Regions from separate parts of the Leptolyngbya sp. FACHB-1624 genome, predicted to be linked through region 1. Evidence: predicted binding sites of a transcription regulator. Region 1 holds the regulator's gene; each other region holds the start of a gene.
What was found. The regulator NtcA, encoded in region 1, controls nitrogen genes in cyanobacteria. The targets are predictions, from matches to a motif close to TTTGTANNNNNNNNTACAAA.

Region 1 (8,079 bases):
AGAAATCTTCCCTTACTGTGCGATCGGCGGTCGTTCTGCCTTCGTCTGGTTCGTCTTAAAGTACCTTCTCGGCTATCCCAAAGTCCGAAACTACGACGGCTCCTGGAACGAGTGGAGTCGAATTCCAAGTCTTCCTATTGAGTCATAATGATTCAACGAAGAATCTCTGTTATGGTTCTTCGTTAAATCATTATGACCAACAAAGCGTTCTGGAACTTTAGACATTCAACTCTCCTAAAGTATTCGTAATACTTGTGGCTTCAAACCATTCATACTGCCTTTCAAAATGGAAACGTCATGATCTGATTAGTTCATTCTTCAGCTGTAGATGCTTCCCAAATTAAGATAATGGCATCGATCGCTTCACCAATTGGAAGATTCTGAGCAAGAATCAAAACCCCGGAGCTTGTCTGCACTGTAATAAATTGGCCAAATTCAATTGGCATTGTCTTACGATCGTGCGTTACTAACACTCTGTTATCTCTTGCTGCAAGTGCCAGAACTTCTGGGTCTTTTATTCCTTCTAACCCTGCGTCATTAGCTGAACGAAAATCCAGTCTTGGCTCTCTGCGAATTGTTCCAGTTACAATGGCTTGTCTCAAATCAGCATCAGCCTGAAATCGAATTTCTGTCATACTGCATTGTGCTTCTGAGCTTGAGCCGCTTTCAATTTCTCATACAGTAACGGATTCTTCTCTTTACAATCCTGTTGTAATTGCTGAAACTCTGCTTCACCTGCTTCCAGATAAGCATCAATTAACTTTCGGTTGGCGAGATAGAATGCGATCGCACCATAGACCTGTTCCAACGAAAGCAACGGAAAATTCTGAGCAATACTTTCAGGTGACTCTCCATCTAAAAATGCATAAACAATCGAATCGAGAGAAATACGAGTGCCTACGACCCAATACCCTGTCTCTCGCTGTTCAATATAGGACTTTGCCAAAATAGGAGCCAATGCCATAAGAGAGCCTATCCTTTTGTTGCCTAAATTTTAGACGCAATGCTTTACTTCATCCTAGAAAATTGCCGCATCTTCCAACCAAAAAAAGGGAACATCAAACTGATGTCCCCTCTGTGAGTTATAAAACCCTAAACTTAGCTAGCAATGTACTCGCGCACATTCGCCTTGCGACGACGTAAATGATCCAAAGCTTGCCGCTCTAGCTGACGAACCCGTTCCCGGCTCAAGTTTAAGCGATCGCCGACTTTTGCCAGCGATAACTCGTGCCCATCTTGCAACCCATAGCGCAAGTTCAGCACTTCTTTCTGCTGCGGAGTCAAATCCGTCATTAACGTTTCAAGATCCTGACGGAGCAAGTCTTGAGTCAAATAAGCATCCGGTGAAGGACCATTATCCTCAAGTAACTCTTGCAGTTCAGTATCTTGATTATCTCCAACTCGTAAGTCTAGCGAGACAGGCTGACGAGACATCAATAAGAACTCCCGAATCTGTTCCGGCTCAAGCTCTAATTCTGCCGCGATCTCAGCTGCTGTCGCACTGCGCCCTAATTTCTGAGCTAGCTCGCGCTGAACTCGCTTAATCTTGTTCAGCTTCTCCGTAATGTGAATCGGTAATCGAATCGTCCGGGCTTGCTGAGCGATCGCTCTTGTAATCGCCTGACGAATCCACCAGTACGCATACGTCGAGAACTTATACCCACGAGTCGGATCAAACTTCTCTACGCCACGCTCTAAGCCGAGTGAGCCTTCCTGAATCAAATCCAAGAACTCTAAATTACGCTTCTGGTACTTCTTCGCGATCGACACAACCAGGCGAAGATTCGCTTCGATCATCTTCTGCTTAGCGCGACGACCCCGTTGAAAAATACCAGTCAACTCAGAATCACTGAGATGAACATGCTCAGAAAACTCCTGCTGCGTCGGCGCGTGACCCAGCTTCTTCTCAAGCTTTTCTTTCTTCTCTTGCAAGGTCATCATCTGCTGAACCTGCTTCCCGTAGAGAATCTCTTGCTCGTGTGTCAACATCGGCACACGACCAATCTCATGCAGATACGTCCGCACCATATCAGCCGTATAGGTGGGGCTAGGAGTGGATTTAGATTTGGTATTGGCAGTAGCCATGTGCAGTCAACTCCGTGAAATGAAAACTTTAGACAACAAACTCGAATCGATTCCAAGCCGATACAGGAATGAAATGCTGTTTAACTTCACCCTGGGAAGGGGGATAAATCTTTAGCACGCTTACAAAATAAGGGGTACAAGCACGAACAGCCGAAAGTGTAGCGGTGAGGTTCAGGACTCTAAATCGAAGTCGTTTCGACTTTACTTAATGATAAGACGAATTCTAAATAAAGTAAAGAGCCTTACAGGGAAATTACTCAGGAATTTCAGCAAATATTTAGCTTTCCAAAGTAAATTGCAAGACATGGGCATTACCCTAAAACTTCATTTAAAACTTGGTGAATTGATTCTTCTATAATGACGGTTTGATTTACAGTTGGATAGAGTCTCTAGAGAGGGATAACCGTACTTTTTTAAGTGCTGCTGTTATGATTTCTGACTTGCGCATTTAGAGAATGTTCCAGTGAGCCAAACCCCGTATCCATCAACTGGTCTATGGATTTCATTCTGACAGTTCAATCCAAGATTTATTGTGAAAAAATGGGGACATTTTAGGCTACTTTTCAGATATGAAATTGAAGTGTCATTAAGGTGACGATTTCATTAAAAACTGGATCAAGGCTGCAACATTGGTCAGCTTAAAACGAAGAGCAATTATACTTATCGAGAACCGTCATCAGTTTTGCGACGCAGGTCGGTATCCCGATTAGGTTCGGAGCTTTTCGTTGTGGTTTCTTGGCTATTCCTTCAGGTAGGTATTGCTGCTGCGACTGACCCAATTGGGTGCATCGAGTCGATTGACTGGGCTTGCGATTTTAGGCTCGATCGCCGCTCATTCTGCCCAAACTTAATCGCTGTTTTAGCGTGCTAATCTACGATCGCATTCAACAACACTTCTGCCAAACTCATATCTGCCATATCATCCATCGTCACCGTGTCGCAGATATCAAACTTTGCTCCCACACTTTGAAGCTGATCGTCGAGAACCTTCAAGAATTTTGTCGCACTGGCGTCTGAGCCAACTTGAATAAAAGAAATGGCTAATTCTTCATCGCGTTCCATTTTCTGTGTCGCTTGCACGATCGCTTCAATCACGGCTCGACGATCGTCCGGCTCACCATCGGTAATGACTAAAATGGTTTCTCCAGTTTTGCTCTGCCCTGTGGCTTTGCGGCGAAAATAATCTTCGGTGGCATCCCGCAACACTGCTGCCAGATTGGTCGAGCCAACCGGATCGTTTTCCATAAAAATCTGTGCGACTTTGCTCGTCGTCACATTCTCGTACCGTCTGAATCGGCTAGAAAACGTATAAACCGTAATACCGTCGGGATCAAACTGTTCGCATTTGCGCGCCAGTGCCAGCGTTGATTCTTGGGCTGCTTCCCAACGACTGCCGCCCCCAATTTGATCATTGGTAGACATACTGCCACTTTTATCCAAAATCAAGGTGTAGTCTCGATTTTGCAAAGTTTCAAAATTGGGCACGGCACATCTCCTATCGTCTAATTGCTATCCAGCAGTGGGCTTCGATCCCGTCATCCCCATAATTTCGTAGCCTGCATCGACGTAGATCACCTGACCCGTGATCCCGCTTGATAGATCACTACAGAGAAATGCTGCGGTATTCCCGACTTCGATCTGCGTCACAGTTCGACGTAACGGCGCAACTTCTTCAACGTGGTGAATCATATCGAGAATGCCACCGACTGCCGAGGAAGCCAATGTTCGAATCGGGCCTGCTGAAATCGCATTGACTCGAATATTGTTCTGCCCTAACTCATTTGCGAGGTAGCGCACGTTCATTTCCAATGCTGCCTTGGCAATTCCCATGACGTTATAGTTCGGGATGACTTTCACACCACCGAGGTAAGTCAGCGTCACGATACTACCGCCTTCGCTCATTAGAGGTTTTGCGGCTCCAGCTAGTTGCACCAGCGAGTAAGAACTGATATCCAACGCCAGCGAATAACCCGCGCGCGACGTTTTGGAGAAATCGCCGGATAAATCATCTTTGCTAGCAAATGCGAGACAGTGGATCAGAATATCCAACTTGCCCCATTTGTCTTTCACGGTATTGAATGCGCTCTCAATCTGTGCGTCATCTTGCACGTTCAAAGGCAAGAACAAACTGGGATTGAGCGGCTCGGTCAAGTCGGCAACTTTCTTTTCCGCTTTGCCGGTTGCATCCGGTAGATAGGTGATGCCAATATTTGCGCCTGCTTTGTGTAGCTGCTGAGCGATGCCCCATGCGATCGAGCGGTTGTTCGCGATTCCCGTTACAAGTGCGTTCTTTCCAGTCAGGTCTAGCATGGTCTTCTACCGTGTAAAGCATTTATGAGGATAGCAGAAAGGGATCCCTCTCGAACTGCTCCTCGCTGACGCGATCGTCCCAAGCTTGGCGGATCGAGGATCGAATTGCGTCATTTCTCAGTTCGGTTTTTCTGCCAGCGAATCCTCTCTGATTCTGGTTCGGAATCCTTCATGATTCCTTAATGCCTCGTCCTAGAATATTCGTGCTTTCACGGTATGATCTGTGGAAATTATTGGGTCTGCCCAGAAGATTCCAGTAGATCGACTCGAAATTGCGCCTTCTTCTTAGAGAATTTACTGAGTTTTCTGAAGATCAAAGCGAAATTGTAGTTTACGACACTAAAACAGATCATAGACTCAGTTTTAGTGGTCTAAAGTCATCGATTGCTTACATAGACTGTTAGACTTCCCAGCTTCACTCGATACGACAAGGAAAGAAATGGTAGTGACCAAGGATAAACCGCTTGCAGCGATGTTTCGTCAGATTGGAGGGGGAGCATATCCTCCTGTTGTAGAGACGTTTGAACGCGGTAAGACCATCTTCTTTCCGGGCGATCCGGCGGAGCGGGTCTACTTTCTCGTCAAGGGTGCGGTTAAACTCTCACGGGTGTACGAGGCAGGAGAAGAAATTACCGTCGCGCTGCTGCGAGAAAACAGCGTGTTCGGGGTGCTTTCTCTGATCACAGGACAACGTGCCGATCGCTTTTATCACGCAGTTGCCTTCACCCCTGTCGAATTGCTGTCTGTTCCGATCGAACAAGTTGAAAAAGCGCTCAAAGACAATCCCGAACTCTCGATGCTGATGCTGAAAGGCTTGTCGTCGAGAATCTTACAAACTGAAATGATGATCGAAACGCTGGCGCACCGAGATATGGGATCGCGTCTTGTTAGTTTCCTCCTGATTCTGTGTCGTGACTTTGGTGTGCCCTCACAAGAGGGGATCATGATTGATCTCAAACTGTCTCACCAAGCGATCGCTGAAGCAATCGGCTCGACTCGCGTCACAGTCACCCGCTTACTGGGAGATTTGCGTCAGGACAAAATGATCTCAATTCACAAGAAAAAAATAACCGTTCATAATCCGGTAACGCTTAGTCAACAATTTACCTAATTCGATTAGAATTCAGTCCTGAGTGACTCACGCGAATCATAGAGCGAGCAGTCATAATGAAAGGCAAAGTCTGAAAGTGCCCTTAGAGTGCAGTATGTCTAGGGGTTTGTGGGAGCGTCATGTCCGATGTCGGGCTAATTCTAATTTTGGTGGTGTTGGTGTTAGGAGGGGTGATCGCGACAGTCGGCGATCGCTTAGGAACGCGCGTGGGAAAAGCCCGCCTCAGCTTGTTCAATCTCCGTCCCAAACAAACAGCAGTTGTCGTGACGATTTTGACGGGCACGCTGATTTCTGCCTCTACGTTAGGCGTTTTACTGCTTGCCAGTCGCACCTTTCGAGAGATGGTGTTGAACTTCGGGCGAATTCAAGCCGATTTGCGGGCGACAAATCGTGACCTCGATAAAGTCACGGCTGATCTCAAAACCACCGATCAGCGAAAAGCTGAGGTTGAGAAAGATCTAGAGCAAGCGCGATCGGAACGTGCCCAAATTGAGGAATATCTCAAGCGCCTCAATGCCAATCTTCAAGTTTCAGTCGCTCGACAACGAGAAACCGATGCCCAACTTCGCAGGACAGAAGCGCAGCGAGATCTCACCCGCAATCAGCTAGAAACAGTTTCTCAGCAAGCACTCTCGCTCCGCAACGAAATCAATCAGCTGGAATCTGAGCAGCAGGCGTTAATTGAACAACGGGATCAGGTGAAAGCCCAAATTGCGGAACGAGATGCGCAAATTGCGGAACGAACTGCCCTGATTGAAAAGCGCGATCGCGAAATTAATGAGCGCGATCAAGTCATTGCTCAACGCGAAGCAGAATTGAAAACCCTGGAACAGCAGAGAGCTTTTCTCGTGGCAGCCGTTCAGCAAATTCAGCAAGATGTGGAACAGATTCGCCGAGGTGATCTGGCAATTTTTCGGACACAAGTGCTGTCTTCAGGCGTTGTGCGCGTCGTCGAACAAGGTGGAGCCAAAGCAGCGGTCGATCAATTACTGCAATTGGCAAATCAGACCGCGATCGAGTCGCTTCGCCTGGGGCAGAACAATCAGCAAATTGTGCAAATCCCGATTGCGGAAGTGCAAAACCTCATTCAGCAAATTCAAGATGGTAAAGATTATCTGGTGCGGGTGCAGGCCGGGGCAAATTATGTTCTCGGTGACGACCGAGGCGTTGTCGTGAATATGAGTGCAGTGCCGAATCAGGTTGTCTTTTTAGCAGGAGATACGATCGCGACTCAAACGCTGGAACCGTCTAAACTGTCCCCCCAGGATTTTCAGAAAACCTTACAAGACCTAATTGCAGCTTCTAATGCCCGTGCCCGTGTCGCAGGGGTGATGAATGACAGACTAGAGGTTGAGAAACTGTTGAGTCTGGGATCTTTTATCGATCAGCTTCGCCGCTATCCGAATTCGATTGAATTGCGGGCAGTTGCATCGGATGTGACTTACACAGCGGGACCGCTCAAAATAGAATTAGTAGCGGTGCAGGATGGGCAGGTTGTGCTGCGGGCATCGAATTAGCAATCTGTAGACAGAACAACGGCAAGAGGTGAGTATGGCGGAACAGCCCGTTATTCTGGGATTTGATCCAGGGCGACAAAAATGCGGAGTCGCAGTGATGGGAGTCGATCGCCGAATTTATTATCATCAAGTGATCTCGTCTGAAGAGACGATTTCGACGATCTCATCTCTGAGGAGTCAGTTTCCGATTTCGCTGTTGGTCATGGGTGATCAGACTTCTTCTAAAACCTGGCGGCAGAAGTTAGAGACTGATCTCAGTGAGCCGATGCGAATTATCACCGTCGATGAGCGCAATAGTTCGCTAGAGGCGCGCGATCGCTATTGGCAAATGTATCCACCGAAAGGGCTAACGCGGCTGATTCCTGAAGGAATGCGAACCCCGCCGCGACCGATTGATGACATTGTGGCAATTTTGTTGATTGAGCGGTATTTGGGGCGGTTGGTGAGTGGGGGTGTGGGGGAGTAGGGGATTTTTACAACTCCGCCCGAATCGTAAACGAATAATCCCCACCCGGCTCAAGCTGATAATCTTTCGCTTCCAAAAATCTCCCTAGCGGTTCCTTAATCAAGGCTCGTCCGAGCGAAGGCTGAATGTTCAGCAATCCGCGTCGAAAATGCCAGTGAAACTGCCACTCATATTCGTTTGCTCTGACCTCGCCTTCGATACTGCCCTGTTGCCAGGACTGGCGCAAAATGCGGACATGGGCAGTGGTTTCAGGGAGACGTTTGCTCATGATGCAGACTTCGACTCTACAGATTGATTGTTGTAAAGGCTCATGGCTTTTTCAACCCCTTGCTTGAGACTGAGTTCGACGGCACTGACTGTGAGGTTTAAAACCTCGTCGATCGCACCTTTCTCATTCGGGGCAAAGGTTCCTAAGACATGAGATACCGCATCTTTCTCGTTCGATTTGGCGCTACCGATACCAATTCTTAGGCGAGGAAATTTCTGAGTTCCCAGATGAGCGATCGCGGATTTCATTCCATTTTGCCCACCGGCTGACCCGGATAACCGCAATCGTAATCTTCCGACTGGCAAATCCATGTCATCGTAAA
Region 2 (8,079 bases), 2.3 Mb from region 1:
TTTTCATGGTGCAAACCCTGTCAGTCCCTGCTTAGAGAGATCCCAGAATTCGATCGATTCACCATACGATCGTAGAATCAACTGCGGATTCGCCTGAATCTCTCCAACAACTTCACAGACTAAATCCTGTTCTCGAAATAAAGCTTGCACCTGCTGAACGAGAGGAGGCGCAATACTCAATAAAAAGCCATAGCTTGGAAAATGCACTAACCACTCATGCAATGCGAGTTCATTCGGGCAGGGAACTTGTTCAAGATTGAGAATCGCTCCACAGTTAGAAGTCTCTAGCAGCATGATCAGCGTTCCAATAATGCCGCCCATACTAATATCTTTGCCTGCCTTACAAAGTTCGGCTTCAGCGAGCTTTGGCAAAATCGACAGATTCTTTCGCAGTTGAGCTGGATCGGCATTAGTTGCAGCATTCCAGAAGGGATAGTTGGGATAAGGTTGACCTCGAAGATCAGTAGCAACTAATAATAAATCTCCAGGTTGAGCATCAAAGCTAGTAATCACACGATTTGCGCGTCCCAGAATTGCGACAGATAATGCTGTATAAGAACTATGGCAGTTTGTGTGTCCGCCAACAATGGGGACATTGTAAGCCGCAGATGCAGCTCTCATTCCTTCCCAGATTGCGTCCGTATTCTGCCCAGTTTTGCTCCAAATCGTATCGACAACCGCGATCGGGGTTCCTCCCATGGCATAGATATCACTCACATTCACCATGACTGCCGACCAGCCCGCAAACCAAGGCTCCTGCTCGACAAATTGCGGCAACATTCCCTCAGCCGCAAAGAGAAGATAGCCATCGCGATCGCGAATTGCTGCGCAATCATCCCCTAATCGAATTTTTGCATTGCTCCAGTCAGATTTCAACGCATTCGCCGCAGTTTGAATATCTTGCTTTTGCAGCAACCCCAAAGAGCGATGAAGTTGGTCAGCCAGAGATGACAGCATCAAGATGCCTCCCGAACCTCAAGAATTGGGCGCGGTTCAGTTCCGGGCGGATAGAAATCGAGGTCAGCTTCCATCAAATGGTGAGGTCGATCGCAGATCATCAGTTCTTTTTGCGATCGCCAATGTAATCTTTGAAAGAATCGCACATTTTGAAGCTGAACGGTGGCTAAGAATTGCTGACAGCCCCAAGTATTTGCAGTGGTAACTGCTTTGTAGATGAGACCTTTGCCAATCTGCCAGCCTTTTCGATAGTCTGGATGCGTGCCTAATCTGCCACCGTACCAGATGCCAGGTTCGATTTCGTAGATTCTCACAACACCGACAACTTGAGCCTGATCAACGGCAATAATCGGATAGGAAATTCGATCAAGTTCGTCTACATCATCTTCAAATAGCTGTTGTTCTTCTGTAAAAATTAATCGACGCAGATCGAAGTAAGCTTGAACTTCTCTCGCGGATTGAGCAAGTTTAAACTGATAGGACATAGGTTAGGATTCAAAATTCGACAGCTAAGACTCAAAATTTGATAGCTAGGAACTTGCGGTTAATAAAGTCCCTAAGCTCCGATTCTGCCTCGCCCTCGATTAAAATCGGGGCTAATAGAGAAAAGTCCACTGAAGGGACTGGAACACTCTCAGGCTGGCTGTTTTAGTCCCTTTAGTGGACTTCGTTTTGTTAGCCCCGATTTTAATCGAGGGCGGAATCGCAACGCAGCGAAAAAATGTTTTCTGGTACACGATTAACAAACTATTCCCCTAAGACTCAAAATTGGATAAAGCAGAGCAAGCTCCACATTTTGCACAGCCTGCTTTCATCTCAGTTGCAGAGAAGTCTGATTGCTGGATCATTGCTCCAACTTGCTGATACAAAGCCAGCATAAAGTCACGATCTGGAGCAGCATGTCCTTCTAAAGGCGTGCCTGTAATCGGAACAAACGGCACAACAAACGGATAAACACCAAGACGAATTAAGCGATCGCACATTTCAATCAAAGTCTCTAAGCTATCACCGAGTCCTGCAAGCAAGTAAGTGCTAACTTGACCCCGGCCAAACACTTTAACAGATGCCTCAAAAGCTTTGTAATAGTAATCTAGTGGCACAGAAGCTTTGCCCGGCATGATTTTTGCTCGCACTTCTGGATCAGCCGCTTCTAAGTGCATTCCTAAGCTATCCACTCCAGCCGTTTTCATCCGATCGAACCAAGCAAAATCATCCGGTGGCTCACATTGAGCTTGAATGGGAAGATTTACTTTTGCTTTGATGGCGGCTGCACATTCTGTCAGGTAAGCTGAACCGCGATCGCTCGTATTTGGTGTTCCGGTCGTCATCACCATGTGTTTCACGTGATCGAGCCGAACTGCCGCTTCTGCAACTTCTGCAAGTTGCGCTGGCGTTTTACGAGCAATAGTTTTCCCTGCCGCTAAAGATTGCCCGATCGCGCAAAACTGACAAGCTTTAGCCGCATCGCTGTATCGCATACAGGTCTGCAAAACTGTGGTTGCAAGGACATCGTGACTATGAAGTAACGCAATCTTCCAGTAAGGAATCCCGTCTTCTGTGGTGAGGTTGTAGAACTTGGGTTGCTTAGGAAAACTAATCGGGGCGATCGCTTCTCCATTTAGTTCTAAAACTTGAGCCGTTTGATTAGTGCTATAGGGAGAACTTGCAGCAGGTGTATTGTAAATCGGAACCATAATGGTTGTTCCTTCGATCGTCACTGCTTTGTGATCTGAAGGTCCTGCTCCACCTTGTCGCCCTGATGCACCGATTTGAGAGTCAATCAGCTTCAATCCATGTGATTGTAAGTCCGTAATGAGTTGTTGCTTATTCATTGAGGTTAGGGATTAAAAACTGTTCTGCTGGCTGCACTTCGAGCGACTCCTTTAGCACCGTTTGAGTATCAAAATTTGCCTGCAACTGAAGGAGATCAGGACGAGCATAATGCCCCACAGAATCCATCATACGCTTGCGCTTCGTAATCAGCGAGAAATCGAGATCCGCGATCGCAATTCCTTCTCCTTCTAAAATCGGTGGACAAAGATGATTACCTTCGGGACTAATAATTGCGGTATTACAACCACCTGTTAGAACCTTCTGAAGCTTCTCATCGCTCGTAATTTGTGCAACTTGCTCAGGCGAGAGCCAACCTGTCGCATTCACAACAAAGCAGCCTGCTTCTAAGGCATGATGGCGAATGGTAACTTCGATTTGATCCGTAAAAATTTGCCCAACCATTGAGCCTGGAAACTGTGAACAATGAATTTGCTCATGCTGTGCCATCAAGGCATAGCGAGCAAGTGGATTGTAATGCTCCCAACAGGCAAGCACTCCAAGCTTCCCGATCGCAGTGTCGATCGCTTTTAGTCCCGCACCGTCTCCCTGTCCCCAAACCATGCGCTCATGGTAAGTTGGCGTAATTTTGCGGCGCTTCAAAACCAAGGTTCCATTCGCATCAAAAACAAGCTGAGTGTTATAGAGCGATCCGTTGTCTCGCTCGTTCACTCCCACAACGACAACGACACCATACGATCGAGCAGCACGAGCGATCGCATCTGTGACTGGACTAGGAACAATCACAGCTTCTTCGTACAGCCGCATGTGTTCTTTGCCCATTAGCACTGGAGGCTGAATGAACGAGAAGTAAGGATAGTACGGAATCAAGGTTTCTGGAAAGACAACGAGCTGCGCGCCTGATTTGGCAGCGGACGCGATCGCGTCTAAAACCTTCTCGGTTGTCCCATCACGGCTAAACAGGACTGGACTAATTTGTACGGCTGCCGCTCGAACAATGTGAGCATCTGTCATTGTGGGAGAGGTAAGTGAAAATTAGACTTGCAATCGGAGATTTTCGGAGCTTTTAAAGTGTCCAGGTATCGAGGATAAATGCACCATCTTTGCGATGCATCAGAACGAGATCCAAGACATCCAATGGATTAATTGGTCGAATGCCTGGAATTAAAGAAGGTTCACCATGACCATAGAGCGCTTGCAATGCAAAGCGACAGGCATAAACTTTGCCGCCTTCTGCCATGAATTTGCTCAGTTGATCATTGAAGTTCTGGTGTCCCGGAAAAGCAGAATCTCCGAGTTTCGGGAAGCCGCGTTGTACCCCCAAAGTTACACCAGGTCCATAGAGCAAAATCGAAGTTTCAAAGCCTTTTCTGAGTAATCGGGTAGCTTGAAGCAAGTTGACAAACCCGATCGAGCCTTCAAAAGCAACGGTGTGAAACGTGACTAAAGCTTTCTCGCCAGGTTCCGCTTTGACATCTGGAAAAACTTTTTCTTCGTAGTCTACAAAGAAATCGCCAGTTTGATATGCGGGAGCTGTAACCTCTGGCATAGCGATCTCCTTAAATTTGATAGATGAGCTTGCTGCAAGATTAGTGGGGATTGGTTACTAACTTTTGTAGTGCTGGCTACTAGAACTAGAACACTGATCATAAAACTAGGGAGCTTGATCGAAGGGTTACACAGCTAGCAAAACCCAAAAACTGACCTATCTAAATCAACAGGTCATGATCCGAGTAAAAACTCATTCACAACACTCCAAGCACTATCTTGTGAGACTTTCTTTCTTGCAGCAATATAATCTGCAAGATACTGAGCATCTCTGGCAATTCCTGAGAATCGTCCAGAACCCCAGGTATAGAGCCAAGGTAAGCCGAGGAAGTACAAGCCCCAAATCTGCGTTACGCCGCGCTCATGTCCTGGATAGCCTTTGCCATCAAACACTGGAACTTCCACCCAGCGAAAATCAGATTGATATCCGGTACACCACACGATCGCTTCAATGTCAGCAGCATTCAGCGTTAACTCTTCTGAGTCTGGCTCCCATACAGGTTGGTAAGGTGGCTCGATTGGAGCACCAATCTGGTTCTTTTCAATGAATTGATCAACGGTTCGCTTAATACTTTCGGCAACTGCATCGGCATGATCTAGGTTCTGTTTGAGATTGTTCTCAAACTCGATCGTGCTGCCATTGACATCTTTCAATCTGCCATAGAGCTTCATTCCTTCTCGGGCAAAGTGCCGCAAGTCAATTTCTCGTCCGCCATCGCGACCTGTGACATAGTGATTTGCTTTACTTCTGACCGATTCTTTTTGAGGATGATCGTTGATCGAGAGATCGTAGTACCCCATTTGATCTAACCAATCTACGATATCTTTACCGCGATACAGCCGAGGCGATCGCGGAGCACTTCCGACAGCAAGATGGACTTTTTTACCTGCAAGATGCAAATCTTCAGCAATTTGACAGCCGGATTGTCCAGTTCCTACGACTAGAATTCGATCAGGCAAAAAGTCTGGACTTTTGTATTCAGATGCATGGATCTGGACGATCGCTGACGGAAATCGTTCAGAAAGACGTGGAATTTTCGGCTGATGGTAGCTTCCCGCGGCGATGACAACTTGATCGGCTGTGTAATTGCCAGCCGAAGTAGTTAGCTCAAATCGATCGTCATCATTTTTAGCAACCTTCAAGACTTCAACGCCTTCTCGAATCGGTGGATCGAATGAGGCAGCATAGCTCTTGATGTAATCGACGATCGCATCTTTTTGCATAAATCCGCGCGGATCATCACCTGCATAAGGAAAGCCCGGAAGCTGACATTGCCAGTTTGGAGTCACCAAGCAAAAAGTATCCCAGCGTTTTGCCTGCCATGCATGAGCGATCGTATGTTTCTCAAAAATCAGATGTTCAATATTCTTCTGCTTCAGGCAATAGCTCATCGATAAGCCTGATTGCCCTCCGCCAACAATAATGACTGGATAATGGCTTTGCATTGAAAACTCCACGATCGCATTTTTAGGCAGCGTAAAGCGCGATCGTGGAGGAACGTTGTAGTTTTCACTACCGGAAGGTTGAGTCTAGCTGTAAAGGGAGGGAGCGCGATCGCAGGTCACGTCTCCCTCTCACTATCGACAGTAGATTCAGATTTTACGCATCGCGCCCATGAACTTGGGCAGGCGGACTGGTCGCTTCGATCGCAGTAAACGGTTCCAAAATCTTGTAGCTATGCATCGCTCCTTTCGGCACAACCCAAGAATTTCCTGGCTCTAAAAGCACCATTTGCCCTTCAAGCTGTAACTCTGCTTTCCCCTGGATCACATAGCCAACTGTTTCGTAGTCTCGCTGAGTCGCAGGCTTTGCATCGGCAGGCGGCTCATTTTCCCATAAGCGCATCGAAAGACTTTTTCCAGAGGCAAGATATTTTTGTCCCATTTCACCGCTGGGGGAGAACTGAGCATCGACTTTTTTCACGCTGGTATCTGACATGAGGAATCCCTCAATAGTGTTCGCGATCGATGCTATTCATCCTCAAGCGATCGCACCTCTTGCTTCAGGGTGATCGCCATGACACGATTTCGGTCGGGCTCAATTCATAGCTAAACCGCGTAGCCTAAATCATCTGCCAAAGTTGCTGCTTCTAAAAATCCGACCAGCCATTCTTTAACGTGATAGGTTGCCCGACAATCATCTTCGTTGTAGATCACGATCGAGTCTAAATAACTGCGATCGCTCGTTGCTAACCATTGAGCATACCAATAGATCGACTGTGCCCCATTTGCCGTCGAATCGCGCCAATCAAAGCCAACCCATCGCGCAATATGTTTCAGCGCATAGCTCTCAACCGGAAGCGTCACGGTTTGAGTAACGTAGTCATGCAAATCGATGAATCGCGTCAGCAACGGTTTAACCAACTCATCAGGTGTCTCAAAGACCTTACCCAATCGCTCCATCGTCTGCACTTCATAGGGGCAAAAATGAAAAATGGGCGCATTCGGATACGCCCACATTAAATCCAACAATTTTTGCCACACTATCGCTTCTTCTTCTGGTTTCTCTGCAAGCAGGGGATGGAACGTTTCCGTCTGCTGGAGACGATCGACGACCAACACGCCATGCAAGTACACCAGATTCAAACTTGGCTCAGCTTCGATATCAAAATAAAGCTCGATCGCAGCCGTGGGAATCGTCGGCATCACAAACGGTCGTTTTCCTACCGTATGTGCGGCTAAACTTTCACCTAAGAGCGCCACATTCTGCAAAGTTGCTCGCGCTTGTCTGACCAACTTGCGCGCTGTCTCGCTGCCAAATCCAGGTAACGGTTCTAACTGATTTGCAGGAATTTCAGCTAGGGCTTCTAAGGTCGTAATATTTAACGCTTGTAATTGGGCATAACGCGATTGAGTCACACCGGGAAGCAGCGATAAATGATTGTCGGATTTGGCGATCGCATAACAATGACTGAACCAATGGCATAAACTACATCGACTGCGAGAAATAAACACTTCCGGTTCTTCTTCGCCTGTCACCGCTTCAATACAACTGGTCAGAATCGTTTCCATTCGCGGAATGATTTCCCACAAATCCACCGCAAACGCGCCCCGTTCTTTCAAAATCAACCAAGCTTCCTCGACCCAAGCTCCTTGCACCGCAGCCAGCACCTTCACAAAGTACGCCACGATAATTTGATATTCCTGCTTCGGACGCTTGCTGAGTTTGATCTCAGTCGGAACATAAATCCAATCGCCAAAAATGGATTGTCCCGGTCGTTTGACTAATAAATCTGGATTCGCAACCAGCGTTACATTTCCTTCTTCTGCTAGCAGAATCGGCTGATAAATTCTTTCCACACCCGCCCGCATCAACTTCAAGGTTTCTTCCGCACCTTTTTGCCAATCTCCACTTTTATAAGTCGGTTGGCGATGTTCTTGATCTTCGGTTGCGAGGACTTGTCGGCGATTTTCTGCACTGTCTTGAATCAGTTTCAGCAGATAATCATTGGGCGGATCTTTTTGCTCAGCATCTCCATATCGATCGAGGAATGCTCGACGACTACAGCGTTGATAATTGAGCAGGAGATCAGCAGTAATAAACATGCCTATAAATTAACAAAAATTAGGCGGTCTGCGGGATCGTGTCTTCATCGTCAGATTACGCTCGATCGTCTTTCTCAATCACAATTTCTTAACAATTAGACATAGATCTAACTTATTCTAACAATCTGACTTTAAGCGGAAACTAAATGTAAATTAAGCTACGTTTTTTCAAAATGTCGGTTTTTCGTAAAAAAGAGATGCCCAGCTCAGGCATCTCTTGATCAAGTTGAAGTGAAA
Region 3 (8,079 bases), 2.7 Mb from region 1:
CGAAATTCTCCACTTTCGCTCTTTTTAATGCGTGCCAGAACCGAGGGATTTGCCCGTTCTAAAATCAATCTCACTTCGCCTTCTGGACTGCGACGACGACTGCCTTCCTTCGTCACTCGCACCAAAACGCGATCGCCATTCCAAGCATGATTCAGTTGGCTTTCGCGAATGTAGATATCTTCTGACCCTTCGACATCTTGAATCGCGAAGCAGAATCCTTTGCTTGAACAGCGTAACTTTCCTTCTACTACGCCTTCTTCTGGCACTCGACGATATTTGCCCCGTTCCTTCACGAGCACTCCGATTTTTTCGAGTGCGTCTAGTGCGATCTGTAAGCGTCTTAGGCTCGGTTCATCATGGCATTCCAGCTTTTTTTCGAGAGCTTTTGGAGCCACTAATTTATCATCTGTGAAGTTAGCGAGTAACTCAGCGATCGAGAATTCCATGAAGCGATTTGTCCTCGTGTGTTCTGCGTGGGGTGTGCAAATGGCTCTGAAGTCGTCACTTCACCGGAACCGAAGCTCGAATCAGTTCCGATTAATCAACAAGCCGATTCCCAGTTTTAACAGATAGGAAGCTGCGCACTTAGCATTGGCTCTATGAGGTTGAACTCCCGAAGTTGACCAAAATCAATCGATTCGGAATTTCAAGTCTCGAAAAGCGCCTGTACGAACATGTTGACAAGTCGAGTGTCGCTCATAGTTACACGACAGCCTGACCGCCAATGCGATCGCACCTTTACTATTGTTACTCAAGTTGAGCCTAATGACACATTGAATCTCGAACTTTTGCGGATTCATGCGTCTCGGAAGTCTGAAGTTAAGCTATAGTGCGAGGACAGATTTGAGACGGAATCGTGATGAGAAGGCTGAAACAATTCGCGGGCTTGGTTATATTGTGTCTGATGTTAATCAGTTGCTCTTTGCCAGTGCAGGCAGATAGCAAGATTGATCCAAAATTTGAAGAACAAGTCCTGCAAGTGATTCGTAAAAATCCTCAGGCAATTCTGGATTCGGTACAAGCTTATCAACGCGAACAACAACAAGAACAGCAAAAAGTTCAACAGTCGTTTCTCCGCGATCTCCAGCAGAATCCAAAATCGGTGATCGCTCAGTCTCCCACGAAAGGCAACGGTCAGGCTGTCTTGGTGGAGTTTTCTGATTTTCAATGTCCTTACTGTCAAGCAGCAGCAGGCACGGTAAGCCAGTTTGTAGACAAGTATAAAGATCGCGTCACTCTGGTTTATAAACATTTGCCGCTGACCAGTATTCATGATCAAGCCCTACCGGCAGCAAAAGCGGCTTGGGCGGCTCAGCAACAGGGCAAATTCTGGCAATATCATGATGCTTTGTTTGCGCAGCAGAAACAGCTGAATGAGGCGATTTATCCAGAGATTGCCAAGACTCTGGGGTTGGATGTGGCGAAGTTTAATCGCGATCGCGCGTCTCAAGCGGCAGAAACCACGATTGAAAAAGATCTTCAACTTGCAGAGCAGCTTGGAATTTCTGGTACTCCGTTCTTTGCCATGAATGGTCGTGCATTTTCAGGGGCAGTCGATCTTGCTACCTTAGAGAAAAACTTAAACCAAGCACAGTAAGGAAAGGAACGGTTATGAAAGGATGGATGGCTTGGCTTTGTGCAGCTCCAATTGCGGTTTTGATGACGACCGCCGCAATGGCTCAATCGACTCGCTCTTATGCGCCAATCCCGCTGGCTCCTGGAAAAGAGATTAACGATCGCTTAACGGATGCCGATATTCCCACCGGGCAAGGCAATTTCGCACGCGATTATGTGGTGACTTTGCAGGCGGGAGAACAAGTGGCGATCGATTTGTCTTCGGATAGTTTTGATACGATCGTCACGCTGATGACCTCACAAGGGACAACCGTTGCCGAGAATGATGATGGTCCAGATGGGACAACGAATTCGCTCTTATTTACTCGCATCACGCGCAATGCGAATTACATCGTTCGAGTCAAAGCTTTCGGAGAAACGGCGGGCGGCCCCTTCAAGTTGAAATTGACTCGGCTGAAACCCGTTCAATAAATATAAAGGCGATCCAGATTCGGATCGCCTTCACAGCGAAGCAAGCCTTCTGAGTGTTTCAAAAACTCGGAAGGTTCGTGTTTTTAAACCGCTTCAAAGTTCTTTTCGCCGGTACGAATCCGAACTACTTGTTCAACAGGTGTGATAAAGATCTTCCCGTCCCCGATTTCTCCGGTTCGAGCCGCCACAATGATTTTGTCAACCACCATGTCTACTTGATCATCTTCCACCACAATTTCAATTTTGAGCTTCTGTAAAAACTCAACCGTATATTCAGAACCGCGATACCGTTCGGTCTGACCTTTCTGCCGTCCAAAGCCTCGGACTTCAGAAACCGTCATTCCCACGATTCCAGCATTGACTAATGCAATTTTGACTTCGTCGAGTTTAAATGGGCGAACAATCGCTTCAACCTTTTTCAAGCGCTTACACTCCTTAATCGTGATCTCTATAATTCGGGCATGAGACTATCTATCATTTCTGGTGAAGAGAATTTTGTAACGATCGCTACCGATCATTAACCGCCTCGCCGATTGTAATAGTATTTTTGAGTGTCGCATGAGCCACTCAAAATCGGAATTCATCAGTTGTAATTCGTAATTTCGGGTTGCTATTGGTTACATTCGAGAATTTATTTTGATGAAGGACTCAGCAAAGGACGCACCAGCAAGAAGCCAGCGCCGAAAGCAGTCACGACGATCAAAGCGATGACTAAGCCCAACATCCAACCGCTGAGTTCAAAATGAGTGTCTTGTTCTGGCTTAATTTTGCGCCGGGGCTTGCTGTCTTCTTCGATTACCAGCTTCTCTTCAGGAAATTCGAGACTCGATGGAACGGGTTCTGGTTTGGGAGCAACGGGGATGCGGGGTGGCATGACCGGGATTTGGAAGGATGCAGCTTCGACTTCGGGCATCAAGTCGAGACGAGGTGCGGGTGGTGCAGCAGGATTAATTCCCGGCATTGCATTGGAGACTTGGCGGAGTTGGAGTGCTGCTTGTACCGTGCGTTCAATTTCTTGCCGCAATTGCTGATTCTGTTTTGCCAATTGCTGGTTTTGAATCTTCATGGCTTCCACCGAGTTCTTTGTAGCTTGAAGCTCAGCAATCACCTCGCGGTAGACTGAAATCGGTACAGAAGGGGCATATCCGGTTGCAGGAGCTTGAGGCGGCAAATTGATCGATCGATTAGGTGTTTTCTGCATCATGGGGTTCATAACAGCGAGAGTAATCTGACAAAACAGCGAGAAATTGTGATGCCCTCAGAATAGCTGCAATTGAATCAAGCAACGCATTTTTAGTCAAGATTTTTTCAAAAAGAAACGATTTTGTGAACGAATTTCGGGGATTGCGGAGATCAAGTACTCAAAAATCTTGAGACGCGATCGTGCCTCCGTGCAAATTCGATTGCTAAGATCAGTCAGTTCATTCAATTTCATAGGCTATGACGCAAGCGCAAGACCATCCCGAAGTAAAGTATGGCGAACGCCTGATCGAAGAGGGAAGTCTAATTACTTTCCCGAATCCTAGACCCGGACGGCGTTATACGATCAATATTACGCTGCCAGAGTTTACCTGTAAGTGTCCGTTTTCTGGCTATCCCGATTTTGCGACGATCTATGTGAGCTATGTTCCGGATCAGCGCGTCGTCGAACTGAAAGCAATTAAGCTGTATATCAATAGTTATCGCGATCGCTATATTTCTCACGAAGAAGCGGCGAATCAAATTCTAGATGACATTGTGGCAGCGTGTGATCCGTTAGAAATCTCGATTAAGGCGGACTACACGCCCCGAGGAAATGTGCATACCGTAGTAGAAGTGACGCATACGAAGGTATAAGTAGAATGCGGTTCGCTAACCGTCCAGAATTCTCGCTGAGCGTCTGAACTCGTTCTTCTTGATAGGGTGAGCGCAAAAAAATCCGTGTTCTGTCTTGTTCTAGCTTGCAGTTTAGGAGCGAGACAGAACCGATTCAGATCCTAAACTAACTTGAGCAGTAACTACTGGCTCTAACCTCGAAGTAGACATCCTAGTAAAGCAACCAGCACTTACGATCGAGCTTTTCATTTGAGCTAGTAATGATTGCTGCAAGAGTAGACAAGCAGAATGAGAGAAAGCAAAATCTTTTGCAAATTTAAGTGATGAAAGGTGGAAGGCTTCTAGGAGTGATGCCTTGCTTCAATCTCAGCGGATGTTTTAACAATTTGTTAGAAAGCCCTCTAACCTTGTGCTCATCTCAATGTTTTACTTGTGGTAACTATAGAGCAGAGCAGGTAACTCACTTGTGCCGCGATCGCAGATTCGGGGAAAGTAATTTCAGTCGTTATCATTCGCTCTATGGTCAGCACAGTTTCGAGATCCGACCTGCCAGAACAATCGCCTGGCATTAAAAAACCTGTTCAAGAAACGCTCTTAACTCCTCGGTTTTACATCACTGATTTTGATGCGGTTGCCCAAATGGATTTATCCAGGCATGAAGCAGAACTAGAAGCGGTCGTCGCAGAATTGCGAGCAGACTATAATCGTCACCATTTTGTTCGCAATGAAGAGTTTCAGCAAGATTGGGAAAAGATTGATGGTGAAACCCGGCACGCGTTTATTGATTTTCTAGAGCGCTCTTGTACTTCAGAATTTTCGGGCTTTTTGCTCTTTAAAGAACTCTCTCGCAAGCTTAAAAATCGGCAACCTTTACTATCAGAAGCGTTTCATTTACTTGCGCGCGATGAAGCTCGTCATGCCGGGTTCTTGAATAAAGCAATGGCAGACTTTGGCTTGACTCTTGATCTGGGCTATCTGACGAAAAATCGAACCTATACTTTCTTTCCGCCAGAATGGGTGATCTACACCGTTTACCTCTCGGAAAAAATTGGGTACTGGCGTTATATTTTGGTCTACCGCCATTTAGAACAGCATCCAGAACATCGGTTTTATCCTCTGTTTCGGTACTTTGAGAGTTGGTGCCAGGATGAGAATCGACACGGAGATTTCTTTAAGGCACTCTTGCGATCGCAGCCCAAACTCTGGAATTGCTGGAAAGCAAGACTGTGGGCAAGATTCTTTCTGCTGACTGTCTTTGCAACTCACACCTTGACTGTTTTAGAACGATCGACGTTTTACGACTCGATTGGTATTGATCCGCAAGAGTACAACAAGGCTGTAATTCAAAACACGAACGAAACCTCGAAGCGAGCTTTTCCGAGTGTGCTGGATACGGATCATCCAGAGTTCTTCCCTCGGCTCGAAAAATGCGCGATCGCGAATCAGAAACTAGCAGAGATTTCGAGTCAGTCGCGCCCGAAATTCATTCAAACGCTCCAAAAATTGCCTTGGATTGCTGTGATCATTTGGCAACTTCTCCGCCTCTATTTCTTACCTGCAATTGATGCAGAAGCCTCTCGTCCTGTCATTCATTAGGAAACAATTTCATGAGTACTTTATCTGTCCGCTTACGAGAAGGAACCCAACGCTCTCACACCACAGCAGAAAACACTGCATTTATGAAATGCTTTGTGAAAGGTATTGTAGAACGCGAACCTCTACGGAAACTGTTTGCAAATTTGTACTTTGTTTACAGCACTTTAGAAGCAGCATTACAGCAGCACGCTCAAGATCCAGTGTTTGGTGCATTCTACTTCCCAGGGTTGAATCGAGCTGCGAATCTGGCGCGCGATCTCGCATTCTACTACGGTGAAGACTGGCAAAATCAGATCGTTGCATCATCTGCGGGAATTGCATACTGCGCTCGAATTAAAACGCTCGCTGCTACTGATCCAATCTTGCTGGTTGCCCATGCTTACACCCGCTATATGGGCGATTTATCAGGAGGACAGAGTTTGAAAAATGTGATTCGATCTGCATTGTCTTTGCCTCCGAATCAGGGAACGAATTTTTATGAGTTTGAGCAGATCTCGACTCCTGAAGCCAGACGAGAATTCAAAGAGCGTTACCGTCAGATGCTAGATAGCCTGCCTGTAGACGAGAACACAATCGAACGGATTGTTGCCGAAGCAAACCTTGCCTTTGTGCTCAATCAAGATGTGATGCATGAACTCGAACCCGATGTCAAAGCAGCAATCGGAGAACATACCTTTGATTTACTCACTCGGCAGGATCGTCCTGGAAGTACAGAACGACGATCTCATGGTAGCGATCGTGAACCTGTCCTAGCTCCTTAACTTGAAGAATTGTTTGATGCGTGGAGTTTCGATTGCTTAAGAGGACGCTTTAAAAGTACAAAAAGCCTCTTCGCTCACGTTGTCCTCCTGCCCCGGAATGGAATTCCAGGGCTAGTAAAACGAAGTCCACTAAACTGGACTACACAGAGATTTGAGCGATGCAGTCCTTTTAAGGACTTCGCACCGTTAGCCCTAGAATTCCATTCCGGGGCGGGTGAATGCGTCTCAACGATTACTTTTAAAGCATCCTCTAAGCAAATGCTCAACTTGCACAACCCGCAACGATTGTTGTGCAAAGTCGGAACCTCACGCTAACAGAGGCAATTTCGTCCCTCAACCCTGCTGCTGCAAAACGGCTCGCCCATCCAAACCCATTAAATCCTTTCCAATGAAACAACTATCCCAAACGGTCGAGTTTGACGCGGCGCTTCTGAACCAGTACAACCTGCCCCTTCCCCGCTATACCAGCTATCCGCCTGCTACAGAACTTAGTTCCGACTTCGAGCCTCATTTCTTCAACCGAGCGATCGACCTCGGCAATCACAAAAAAACGCCCTTATCCCTATACTGTCACATCCCTTTCTGTGAAACACCCTGTTATTTCTGTGGCTGCAATACGATCATCACTCAACGTAGAGAAGTCGCAGAACCCTACTTAGGTTATCTTGCCCGTCAAATCCGCCAAGTCGCTCAATCGGTCAGTTCTGACCGTCAAGTTCATCAATTGCATTGGGGTGGCGGCACACCAAACTACCTTGACTTACAACAGGTTGAATTTCTTTGGAATCGCTTCCATCGCTATTTTCGATTCGATGCCACCGCCGAACTGTCGATCGAGATCAATCCGCGATACGTCGATCGTCATTACATTCATTCTCTAAGGCAACTCGGCTTTAACCGAATTAGTTTTGGAATTCAAGATTTCAATCCTGAAGTGCAAGTCGCAATCAATCGGGTACAGCCTGAAGCAATGCTCTTTGATGTGATGGATTGGATTCGGGAAGCTGGATTTGAAAGTGTGAATGTCGATTTGATCTATGGTTTACCGTTCCAAACTTCATCCACGTTTCAGCAAACGGTTGAGAAAACACTAGCGCTCAATCCCGATCGCATTGCGGTGTTCAATTTTGCCTACATTCCCTGGCTCAAACCCGTTCAGAAACGGATGCCAGAATCGGCGCTGCCTAGTACTGTTGAAAAATTCAAGATTCTGCAAAACACGATCGCTCAACTTACACAAAGTAACTATGTGTTTATTGGCATGGATCACTTTGCGAAGCCCAATGATGAATTAGCGATCGCCCAACAAGCCGGACAACTGCATCGGAATTTCCAAGGCTACACCACAAAGCCTGAGTCAGATTTACTCGGCTTTGGCATTACTTCTATCAGTATGTTGCAAGATGTTTATATCCAGAACCACAAGCGGTTAAGAGACTTCTACACTGCGATCGATGCCTCTGAGCTTCCGATTGAGAAAGGAGTGCTCTTAAGCCAAGATGACTTGATCCGACGCACTGTGATTATGGAACTGATGTGTCAGTTCCAACTTTCAGCAGCAGACTTAGAAGCAAAATATCATTTGGGATTCGATCAAGATTTCAATGATTACTTCGCGGATGAACTCTCACGTCTAGATGCGCTCGAAGCAGATGGACTGCTCAAGCGGTGGAGTGATGGCATTGAAATTACGCCAGTTGGACGGTTACTGATTCGGAATATTGCAGCGGTGTTTGATACCTATTTGGGCGATCGGAAAGCTCAAACTTTTTCTAAGTCGATCTAGTAATTAAGCGCGTTGACTGTGGAGAGTGGGAGATAGGGAGAACCCAGACCTGGATTACTCCCTATCTCCCGGCTC
Region 4 (8,079 bases), 920 kb from region 1:
GGATATTGACGTGCACTCGGAATTAATTGCTCTCTCACCTGCTGATTCGACGCATGTAAACTTACCGCCAGCGTCGCCTGCAAGTGGTGATCCGCAAGTTTGCGGATTCTCCCAGGAATCCCGACCGTAGAAATAGTGATATAGCGCCGACCAATGCCAATATCTTCATTAATCGATCGCACTGCCTCTAGAACATTGTCCGCGTTCAGCAGGGGTTCGCCCATGCCCATAAACACGATATTGCTAACCCGTTGCTGAAAAACTTCTTGCACTGTTAACACTTGATCCACAATTTCATGGCGTTCCAGATTGCGCTTAAATCCGCCTTTACCCGTCGCACAAAAATCACAAGCCATCGGACAACCGACTTGCGAAGAGACGCAAACCGTTAACCGCTGCTCACTCGGAATTCCAACGGTTTCAACAATTTGACCGTCGCTTAATCGCAACAAGAATTTCACCGTGCCATCTAAAGCGGTCGCTTGGTGATGAATTTCCGATCGCCCAATCGACCAATCCGCTACCTGCGATCGCCATTGCTTCGGAAACACAGAAATTTCAGCTAAAGAGCGGATGCCCCGCTGATAGATCCACTGATGTAATTGTTGTCCCCGGTATGCGGGTTGCTCCTGCGTTTTGACCCATTCCGTTAACTCTGGTAAAGACGCTCCAATTAAGGCTTTCATAAAACACTCGATCGCGAGAAGAAGGAAAAATAATATGTTGCTGGCAAACAACTTCACTAAAACTTTACGGAAATTACAGAGAGCCGATGAATAGAGAGATTAGGTCTGTTGGTTCTGAGGCAACCCGCTCTCTCGTTTTAATTTGTGAAGTTAGAGAGTTCTATCTTAGACTGTTCAGCCAACCAACTGAGATAAAGCCGCATTAAATTACGTACTCTCATTTAGCCATTTGTAAAAATACTTACTTACTTTTAACAAAAAAGAAAATTAGTTGGGACAATGATCCGTAGAAACCCCGCTTTATGTTTTTTAATCCTGGTACAAACTTCTATGAGGATTTCAGAGATTGAACTTTTGTCCAACCTTCTATCGAATTCCACCGCTGGAAATGAAAGATCACTCATTTGGGTGAAACGCTTTTTCAGCGTTCATTTGATTAAATTGCTAAATATTTCCTTTTTGTTTAAATCTTTTTCTTTTCATCATGCGCGTTGTCAACTTAGCACGTCTCACCTCTACTTCATCCAATTTCTTCGCCTGCTAGGACGTCAACGATTCACTTCAAAAAGCTTCTATCCTCATCTGTCCATCCGCTTCGATCTGGTAACCTTGTGGAAATGTCGAATCATACACTTCCTGACAAACTCGTACGAATTGGCTCCGTGGAAATCAGCCTGAGTCAATCGGAAGAACTGTTCCGAGCTTATGTCGAAACTGCCAACGATATGGTTTACACCGTTGACTTGACAGGAACTCTGACCTACATGAATTCCTATGGTCAAAAACTGCTGGGATGTCCTAGAGACGAAATCTTAGGACGATCGTATTTAGATTTTGTCTCCCCGCTTTATCGCGAAAAAACAATGCAAGCGTTCGCGAATTTAATGCAGACCGGAGAGTTGAGAGATTTTGAGTTTGTGCTGACGACAGCAGTGGGCACAGAGATTTTTCTAGAAGTAAATGGAAAACTCCTCTGCCGCGATGGCGAACTCATCGGCGGTATAGGAATTGGGCGAGATGTGACGGAAAGAAAGCGGATTGAAAAACAGTTAAAAATCTTTTCTCGCGCAGTTGAATCCGCCTATGACAGTACCGTAATTACGGATTTGAACGGAGAAATTATCTACACAAATTCTGCGGCGAGCCGAATTTTTAACTGGCAAACCGACATGATGATCGGGGCACATGCTGCAATTTTTTACCCCGAGAAAAAGCAGACCGAAGAGTTAATTAAACAAGCAATCTCAGGCGGTTGGAGCGGTGAAGTCATTTGTAATCGTCGCAACGGCGAATCTTTTCCTGCTCTGGTTTCCGTCAGTCCGGTCTTGGATGAACGCAATCGCCCAACCGCAGTTTCAATGATTACCCGTGACATCACGGTGCAGAAACGAACAGAAGACGAACTTGCCACAAAGAACGATGAGTTAGAACGGGCAAGCCAGATGAAGTCGGACTTTTTGGCGAACATGTCACACGAGTTGCGCACTCCACTGACTTCGATTTTGGGCTTTTCGTCGATTTTGCAAAAACAAATCTTCGGCGGTCTGAATTCAAAACAACAGATCTACATTCATCAGATCTATCAAAGCGGCCAGCATTTGCTAGGCTTGATCAATGATGTCTTAGACTTGTCGAAAGTCGAGGCAGGACAGTTGCGCTTAGAACTCGCGCCGCTCGTCGTCGATGAAATTTGCGAGAAAACCTTGGGGTTTGTCAGCGAACAGGCTCGCATAAAAAATTTGACCGTGAACTATGAGATCCAGCCGGATCTAGAACCCTTGATGGCAGACGAATTGCGGCTGCGCCAGATGCTACTGAACTTGCTCTCGAATGCGATTAAGTTCTCGAACGAAGATCATGAAATCGGACTGAGCGTGAAACTCAATGGCGAGTTTCTAGATTTCACTGTTTGGGATCAAGGGATTGGAATTGCAGAAGACAAACAGCATCTCTTGTTCAAACCTTTTCAGCAGGTCGATGGCTCATTGTCTCGTAAGCACGAAGGCACAGGTTTAGGGTTAGCGTTGACCAAGAAACTCGCTGAACTTCACGCTGGAACGGTGCTCATGCACTCGAAGGAAGGAGAAGGAAGTCAGTTTACGATTCGCTTACCGATGAATCTTCAGCATCCGGCAACGGTTGGAACGATTGCGATCGAACCCAATCGTCGCTGATTCAAATATCCGTTCGGCATTCTGCATCTTAGTGGTGGAGCGATCGCGCAAACTGTGCGAATCGATGGAACGGAGCAAAACGGTATTCCAAAGTACGAATCGCCCTCAACCAAATGTGATAAAGCTGACAATCAGTTGAGTCTTGAGGGCAAAGTGCATGAGTGGTTTAGGTGGATTGAATAAATCTCCAAAGGGTGTTGTATTGGGACTGGTGCAGCTACAGCTTCCAAATGTTGTCACGCCCGACGATCTTGCGGCTCAGACCGATCGCATTTGCCAAATGGTCAGCAAAGCCCGTCGTAATATGCCCAGTATGGATTTAGTCGTCTTTCCAGAGTATTCCCTACACGGACTCTCGATGGACACAAATCCAAAAATTATGTGCCGAATCGATGGTCCAGAAGTTCAAGCCTTCCAAGCCGCCTGCCGAGAAAATCGCATTTGGGGATGCTTCTCGATCATGGAGTACAACCCACACGGCAATCCCTACAATAGCGGCATCATTATCGACGACCAAGGCGACTTGAAACTCTATTATCGGAAACTGCATCCTTGGGTTCCGGTTGAGCCTTGGGAACCTGGAAATCTGGGAATTCCGGTCTGTGAAGGACCGAATGGCAGCACGCTTGCGTTAATTATCTGTCACGACGGCATGTTCCCAGAAATGGCGCGCGAATGTGCTTACAAGGGTGCGGAAATCATGATTCGTACCGCAGGATATACCGCTCCAATCCGCCACAGTTGGCAAATTACCAACCAGGCGAATGCGTTTTGTAATCTGATCTACACCGCATCTGTGTGTATGTGCGGCACAGATGGCACATTTGACTCGATGGGCGAAGGTATGTTTGTCAATTTCGACGGAATGCCCTTAGTGATGGGCAGCCATCGACCGGATGAAATTATCACAGCCGAATTGCGTCCCGATCTGGTGCGAGAAGCTCGGAGACACTGGAGCGTCGAAAACAATATTTACCAATTTGGGCATCGCGGCTATGTCGCGGTGAAAGGCGGAGCACAGGATTGCCCCTACACCTACATGAAAGACTTGGTGAATGAATCGTATCGCCTGCCTTGGGAAGATGAAGTGATTCACACCGATGGCACAAGCTGCGGATTTGACGCGCCAACGCGATCGTATCAAGGCGAAGAATTACCAACTTCAGTCACCAGAGGTTAAATCATGGGACGGTATGTAGAGGCTGAGCCTTATCAATATCCATTCAATGGCGATTTACGCCCTGAGAATACGGCTCTGATTGTGATTGATATGCAGACAGATTTCTGCGGTAAGGGCGGTTATGTGGACAAGATGGGCTATGACCTGTCTCTGACGCGTGCCCCGATCGAACCGATTCGGAACCTCCTCAAAGTGATGCGAGACCTGAATTACACAATTCTGCACACTCGCGAAGGACATCGCCCGGATCTCTCAGATTTGCCAGAAAATAAACGCTGGCGATCGCAACAAATCGGAGCCGGAATTGGCGATCCGGGACCTTGTGGGCGAATTTTGGTTCGAGGAGAGTCAGGTTGGGAGATTATTCCTGAACTCGCTCCATTACCCGGAGAAGTGATCATTGATAAACCCGGAAAAGGATCATTTTATGCCACTGATCTCGATTTGGTTTTGCACCGTAAAGGCATACAAAACTTGATCCTGTCCGGCATTACCACTGATGTCTGTGTGCATACAACCATGAGAGATGCCAACGATCGAGGATATGAATGTTTGTTACTGTCCGATTGTACGGGTGCAACGGACTATGGCAACCATCTAGCCGCGCTGAACATGGTCAAAATGCAGGGCGGTGTGTTTGGGGCGGTTGCCGATTCGACAGCATTGATTTCTGCGATCGCGTGAGCCTCTGCTCAGGCATCGCAAGATACGTGTTGAACAATACAAAAGCGAGCAGAAAAATCGATTTCAATACGATGGCAATTAACTTCTGTGAGGAGGAACGATGAGCAGTCAGGATTCACCGCGATCGCGCATTTCCCGCCGCCAAGTCATACGCGGATTGTTAGCGACTGGGGCATTTGGTGCAACTTCAAAGCTCTGGGTTGGCTGTACCCCAGCGAACGATTCTTCAACATCCAGTAGCAGCCCCGCCGCAGGCAAAGAACTTGTAATGGGGTTTATCTACGTCGGTCCTAAAGACGATTTTGGCTATAATCAAGCCCACTTCCAGGGAAAAGAAGGTGTCCAAGGTGTGAAAGTCGTCGATCAAGCCAGCGTGCCTGAAACGACCGAAGTGCAAGAAGCAATGCGGAACATGATCGAGCAGGACAAAGCAACCGTTCTGTTTCCCACCTCATTCGGCTATTTTGACCCGCATATTCTTAAACTCGCCACCGATTATCCAGAAGTACAATTTTTCCACTGTGGCGCAATGTATGATGCAGCCAAGCATCCCAAAAATGTCGGCAGCTATTTTGGTTACATTGATGAAGCGCAGTATGTTGCAGGCGTGGTTGCCGGGCATATGAGCAAAACCGGAAAGTTAGGTTTTGTGGCAGCAAAACCAATTCCACAAGTGCTTCGCAACATCAATAGTTTTACCCTGGGAGCGCGAAGCGTTAAGCCAACAATTACAACCCAGGTGATTTTTACCGGGGACTGGTCTTTGCCAGTAAAAGAAGCGGAAGCGACCAACAGTTTGATTGACCAAGGGGCAGATGTGATTACTTGCCATGTAGACAGTCCGAAAGTTGTGATAGAAACGGCAGAGAAACGCGGGGCGTTTACGTCTGGCTATCACGCCAATCAGGCAGCACTTGCGCCGAAAGGCTATCTGACGGGTGCAGAGTGGGATTGGACGAAGGTGTATTCCGATTACGTCAAGATGATTCAAGAAGGTAAAACCTTGATGAATGGAGGGATTCCGCATTTGCTGCGCGGCGGATATAAGGATGGATTTGTGAAGATTTCGGCATTTGGACCGGCGGTATCTGAGACTGCGAAGAAGGACGCAGAAGCCGCGAGGGACAAAATGAAGGCGGGTTCGCTAGTCATTTACAAAGGCGGACTCAAAGATAATACGGGTAAAGAGGTTGTCCCTGCTGGAAAAGACTATGCGACAACTGCGATCGAGCTTGAATCGATGAACTGGCTCGTAGAAGGGGTCGTTGGTAAAACGGCTTAGCAGTCTCGCTCAAGCTAGAGATTTGTTAGATCTGCGACGTTTCTAGAAAAAATGAGATCCTGATACTAAATTGGTTTGATTTGGTTACAAATCAATTCGGTGTCAGGATTTCGAGTGCAATGGGTGAAGTCGTTTAGAGTGATAAAGACTTTCTTTTTGCAATCCAGAACGATGAGTTGGATGAATTTGGTTTGGCTAGCTGGCGGCTTGGGAATTGGATTTGTGGGGGGTTGGTGGGCGAAGCGATCGTCTAAAGTCGCATCCTCTACTCCCGATCGCACATTGGAATTGGCGTATCAATCCGCACTCGAACTTGCGCAATTCAAGGCAGGATTTTTAGCCCGCACTTCCCACGAGTTACGATCGCCCTTAAGTGGATTAATCGGTTCGCAGCAATTAGTTCTAAGCGATCTCTGCGAATCGCCTGAAGAGGAGCGCGAATTTATTGAACAGGCGAACCTATCCGCTTTAAAGCTCGTGAAATTATTGGATGAAGTCATCCATGTTTCTAAAGTCGAATATGGAACCAGCCCATTAGACTTTCAGTCTGTTTCCGTCAGTGATGTGTTTGACAATGTATTTTCTTTAACGCATCTATTAGCAGAGAACCGGAATTTGCGATTTCAAATCGTGTTACCAGAACCCGATCTGGATGTGTTTGTCGATCGCAAAACGCTAGAGCAGATTTTAGTCAGTTTGATCAGTAGCGCGATCGCAACAATGCAGGAAGGCACGCTCAAGCTCTCAGCTCACATAGAATCCAAATTTGCGGTGATTGAGCTAGAAGATCAGCGACCGATCGAGGTATGGCGAGAAGCGATCGATCTGCTCAAAACCGAAGCTCCAAAAGATTTAGACCCACCTTCTCTGGGATTTCGCCTGCTGATGAACCAAACTTTGGTCGAGGTGATGAACGGTCGGTTAGAGTTAGGAAAGTTGAACGAAACCGTCACACAACTGCGGTGCGTTCTTCCTCGAAATGCGGTTCAATCTTAGGCATGGATTCACTCATCGGTCAGACAATTTCAAACGGCAAGTACACCCTGCAAGAAGAAATCGGGCGGGGAGGATTTGGCATTACCTTCAAAGCCGTTCATCACTTTTTGGATCAAACCGTCGTGATCAAAACGCTGAATGAAGCTTTGAAGGCAGAGAAAAACTTTGCCGATTTTCAGCGCAAATTCCAAGATGAAGCCCGACGGCTTGCGACTTGTATTCATCCCAATATTGTCCGGGTCAGCGACTTTTTTGTTGAAAACGATCGCGCTTACATGGTGATGGATTACATTCCAGGGCAGACCTTAGAAGACTTAGTCTTTCCCGATCGACCGCTGCCCGAAGCGATCGCAATTCGCTACATCCATCAAATCGGCTCAGCCCTTGAAGTCGTTCACCGCAACGGTCTGCTGCATCGAGATATCAAGCCGCAAAACATCATTTTGCATGAGAAAACTCAAGAAGCAATTCTCATCGACTTTGGAATTGCACGAGAATTTACACCGAATCAAACCCAAACTCACACGCAAATGATGTCGGTCGGATATGCACCAATCGAACAGTATTTTGCTCAAGAAAAACGCAGTCCTGCTAGTGATGTTTACGGTTTAGCAGCAACCCTGTATGCATTAGTCACCGCCAGAATTCCGACGGCATCAATTTTACGCGATCACGAACAGATGCCCGAACCCAGAGAGTTAGAACCTTCGATCAGCCCAGGCGTGAATCAAGCCATCCTGCGCGGAATGGCGATGAATGCCAGCGATCGACCTGCGACGATCGCGCAATGGCTAGAGCTATTGCCCCTGTCTAGCCCAACGGTGACTCAGCTTAGCTCAACGGTGACTCAGCCCCCCAAACCGGGAACTTCTGCAACCGTTGTCGTGCTGCCTGCGCGTGAACCGATGACGACGATCGCGAAACCGGGATTGCGAGCCGTTTGGCTCCTTGCTGCTTTATCAGGATTAACGCTCACTGGAGTCGCGATCGCGATTCTCTGGTGGCAATCCCGCCAAACCCCGGCACCACAACTTACGCTCAATTCCCCAAGCCCCTTGCCCTCGGTTTCTCCTACCC

Region 2: a site for NtcA is predicted at 4,361-4,380, ahead of ACMUEV_RS15035 (MSMEG_0572/Sll0783 family nitrogen starvation response protein). Genes of this name have one in related genera too.
Region 3: a site for NtcA is predicted at 2,541-2,560, ahead of ACMUEV_RS16785 (P-II family nitrogen regulator). Genes of this name have one in related genera too.
Region 4: a site for NtcA is predicted at 4,748-4,767, ahead of ACMUEV_RS30805 (BMP family ABC transporter substrate-binding protein). Genes of this name have one in related genera too.

Annotation. Positions count from the first base shown of each region.
Region 1 covers NZ_CP180258.1:904,044-912,122, reverse strand. Annotated here, with positions in the region: gene ACMUEV_RS04215 (sulfurtransferase) at 1-148, shown strand, start outside; gene ACMUEV_RS04210 (DUF5615 family PIN-like protein) at 312-635, opposite strand; gene ACMUEV_RS04205 (DUF433 domain-containing protein) at 632-964, opposite strand; gene ACMUEV_RS04200 (RNA polymerase sigma factor, RpoD/SigA family) at 1,099-2,085, opposite strand; gene ACMUEV_RS04195 (vWA domain-containing protein) at 2,953-3,570, opposite strand; gene fabI (enoyl-ACP reductase FabI) at 3,595-4,395, opposite strand; gene ntcA (global nitrogen regulator NtcA) at 4,835-5,506, shown strand; gene ACMUEV_RS04180 (DUF3084 domain-containing protein) at 5,626-7,023, shown strand; gene ACMUEV_RS04175 (Holliday junction resolvase RuvX) at 7,058-7,489, shown strand; gene ACMUEV_RS04170 (DUF3146 family protein) at 7,497-7,757, opposite strand; gene pth (aminoacyl-tRNA hydrolase) at 7,754-8,079, opposite strand, start outside.
Region 2 covers NZ_CP180258.1:3,204,624-3,212,702, forward strand. Annotated here, with positions in the region: gene ACMUEV_RS15010 (MSMEG_0565 family glycosyltransferase) at 1-7, opposite strand, end outside; gene ACMUEV_RS15015 (sll0787 family AIR synthase-like protein) at 4-957, opposite strand; gene ACMUEV_RS15020 (MSMEG_0567/Sll0786 family nitrogen starvation N-acetyltransferase) at 957-1,442, opposite strand; gene ACMUEV_RS15025 (MSMEG_0568 family radical SAM protein) at 1,713-2,789, opposite strand; gene ACMUEV_RS15030 (Nit6803 family nitrilase) at 2,782-3,762, opposite strand; gene ACMUEV_RS15035 (MSMEG_0572/Sll0783 family nitrogen starvation response protein) at 3,815-4,297, opposite strand; gene ACMUEV_RS15040 (MSMEG_0569 family flavin-dependent oxidoreductase) at 4,471-5,742, opposite strand; gene ACMUEV_RS15045 (cupin domain-containing protein) at 5,897-6,235, opposite strand; gene ACMUEV_RS15050 (TM0106 family RecB-like putative nuclease) at 6,346-7,842, opposite strand.
Region 3 covers NZ_CP180258.1:3,563,785-3,571,863, forward strand. Annotated here, with positions in the region: gene ACMUEV_RS16770 (ribonuclease R family protein) at 1-446, opposite strand, end outside; gene ACMUEV_RS16775 (DsbA family protein) at 905-1,597, shown strand; gene ACMUEV_RS16780 (PPC domain-containing protein) at 1,612-2,046, shown strand; gene ACMUEV_RS16785 (P-II family nitrogen regulator) at 2,130-2,468, opposite strand; gene ACMUEV_RS16790 (hypothetical protein) at 2,678-3,250, opposite strand; gene queF (preQ(1) synthase) at 3,487-3,882, shown strand; gene acsF (magnesium-protoporphyrin IX monomethyl ester (oxidative) cyclase) at 4,381-5,457, shown strand; gene ACMUEV_RS16805 (heme oxygenase (biliverdin-producing)) at 5,469-6,218, shown strand; gene hemN (oxygen-independent coproporphyrinogen III oxidase) at 6,607-8,004, shown strand.
Region 4 covers NZ_CP180258.1:6,483,135-6,491,213, forward strand. Annotated here, with positions in the region: gene rlmN (23S rRNA (adenine(2503)-C(2))-methyltransferase RlmN) at 1-686, opposite strand, end outside; gene ACMUEV_RS30790 (PAS domain-containing sensor histidine kinase) at 1,304-2,860, shown strand; gene ACMUEV_RS30795 (formamidase) at 3,018-4,040, shown strand; gene ACMUEV_RS30800 (cysteine hydrolase family protein) at 4,044-4,724, shown strand; gene ACMUEV_RS30805 (BMP family ABC transporter substrate-binding protein) at 4,825-6,006, shown strand; gene ACMUEV_RS30810 (sensor histidine kinase) at 6,178-7,002, shown strand; gene ACMUEV_RS30815 (serine/threonine protein kinase) at 7,005-8,079, shown strand, end outside.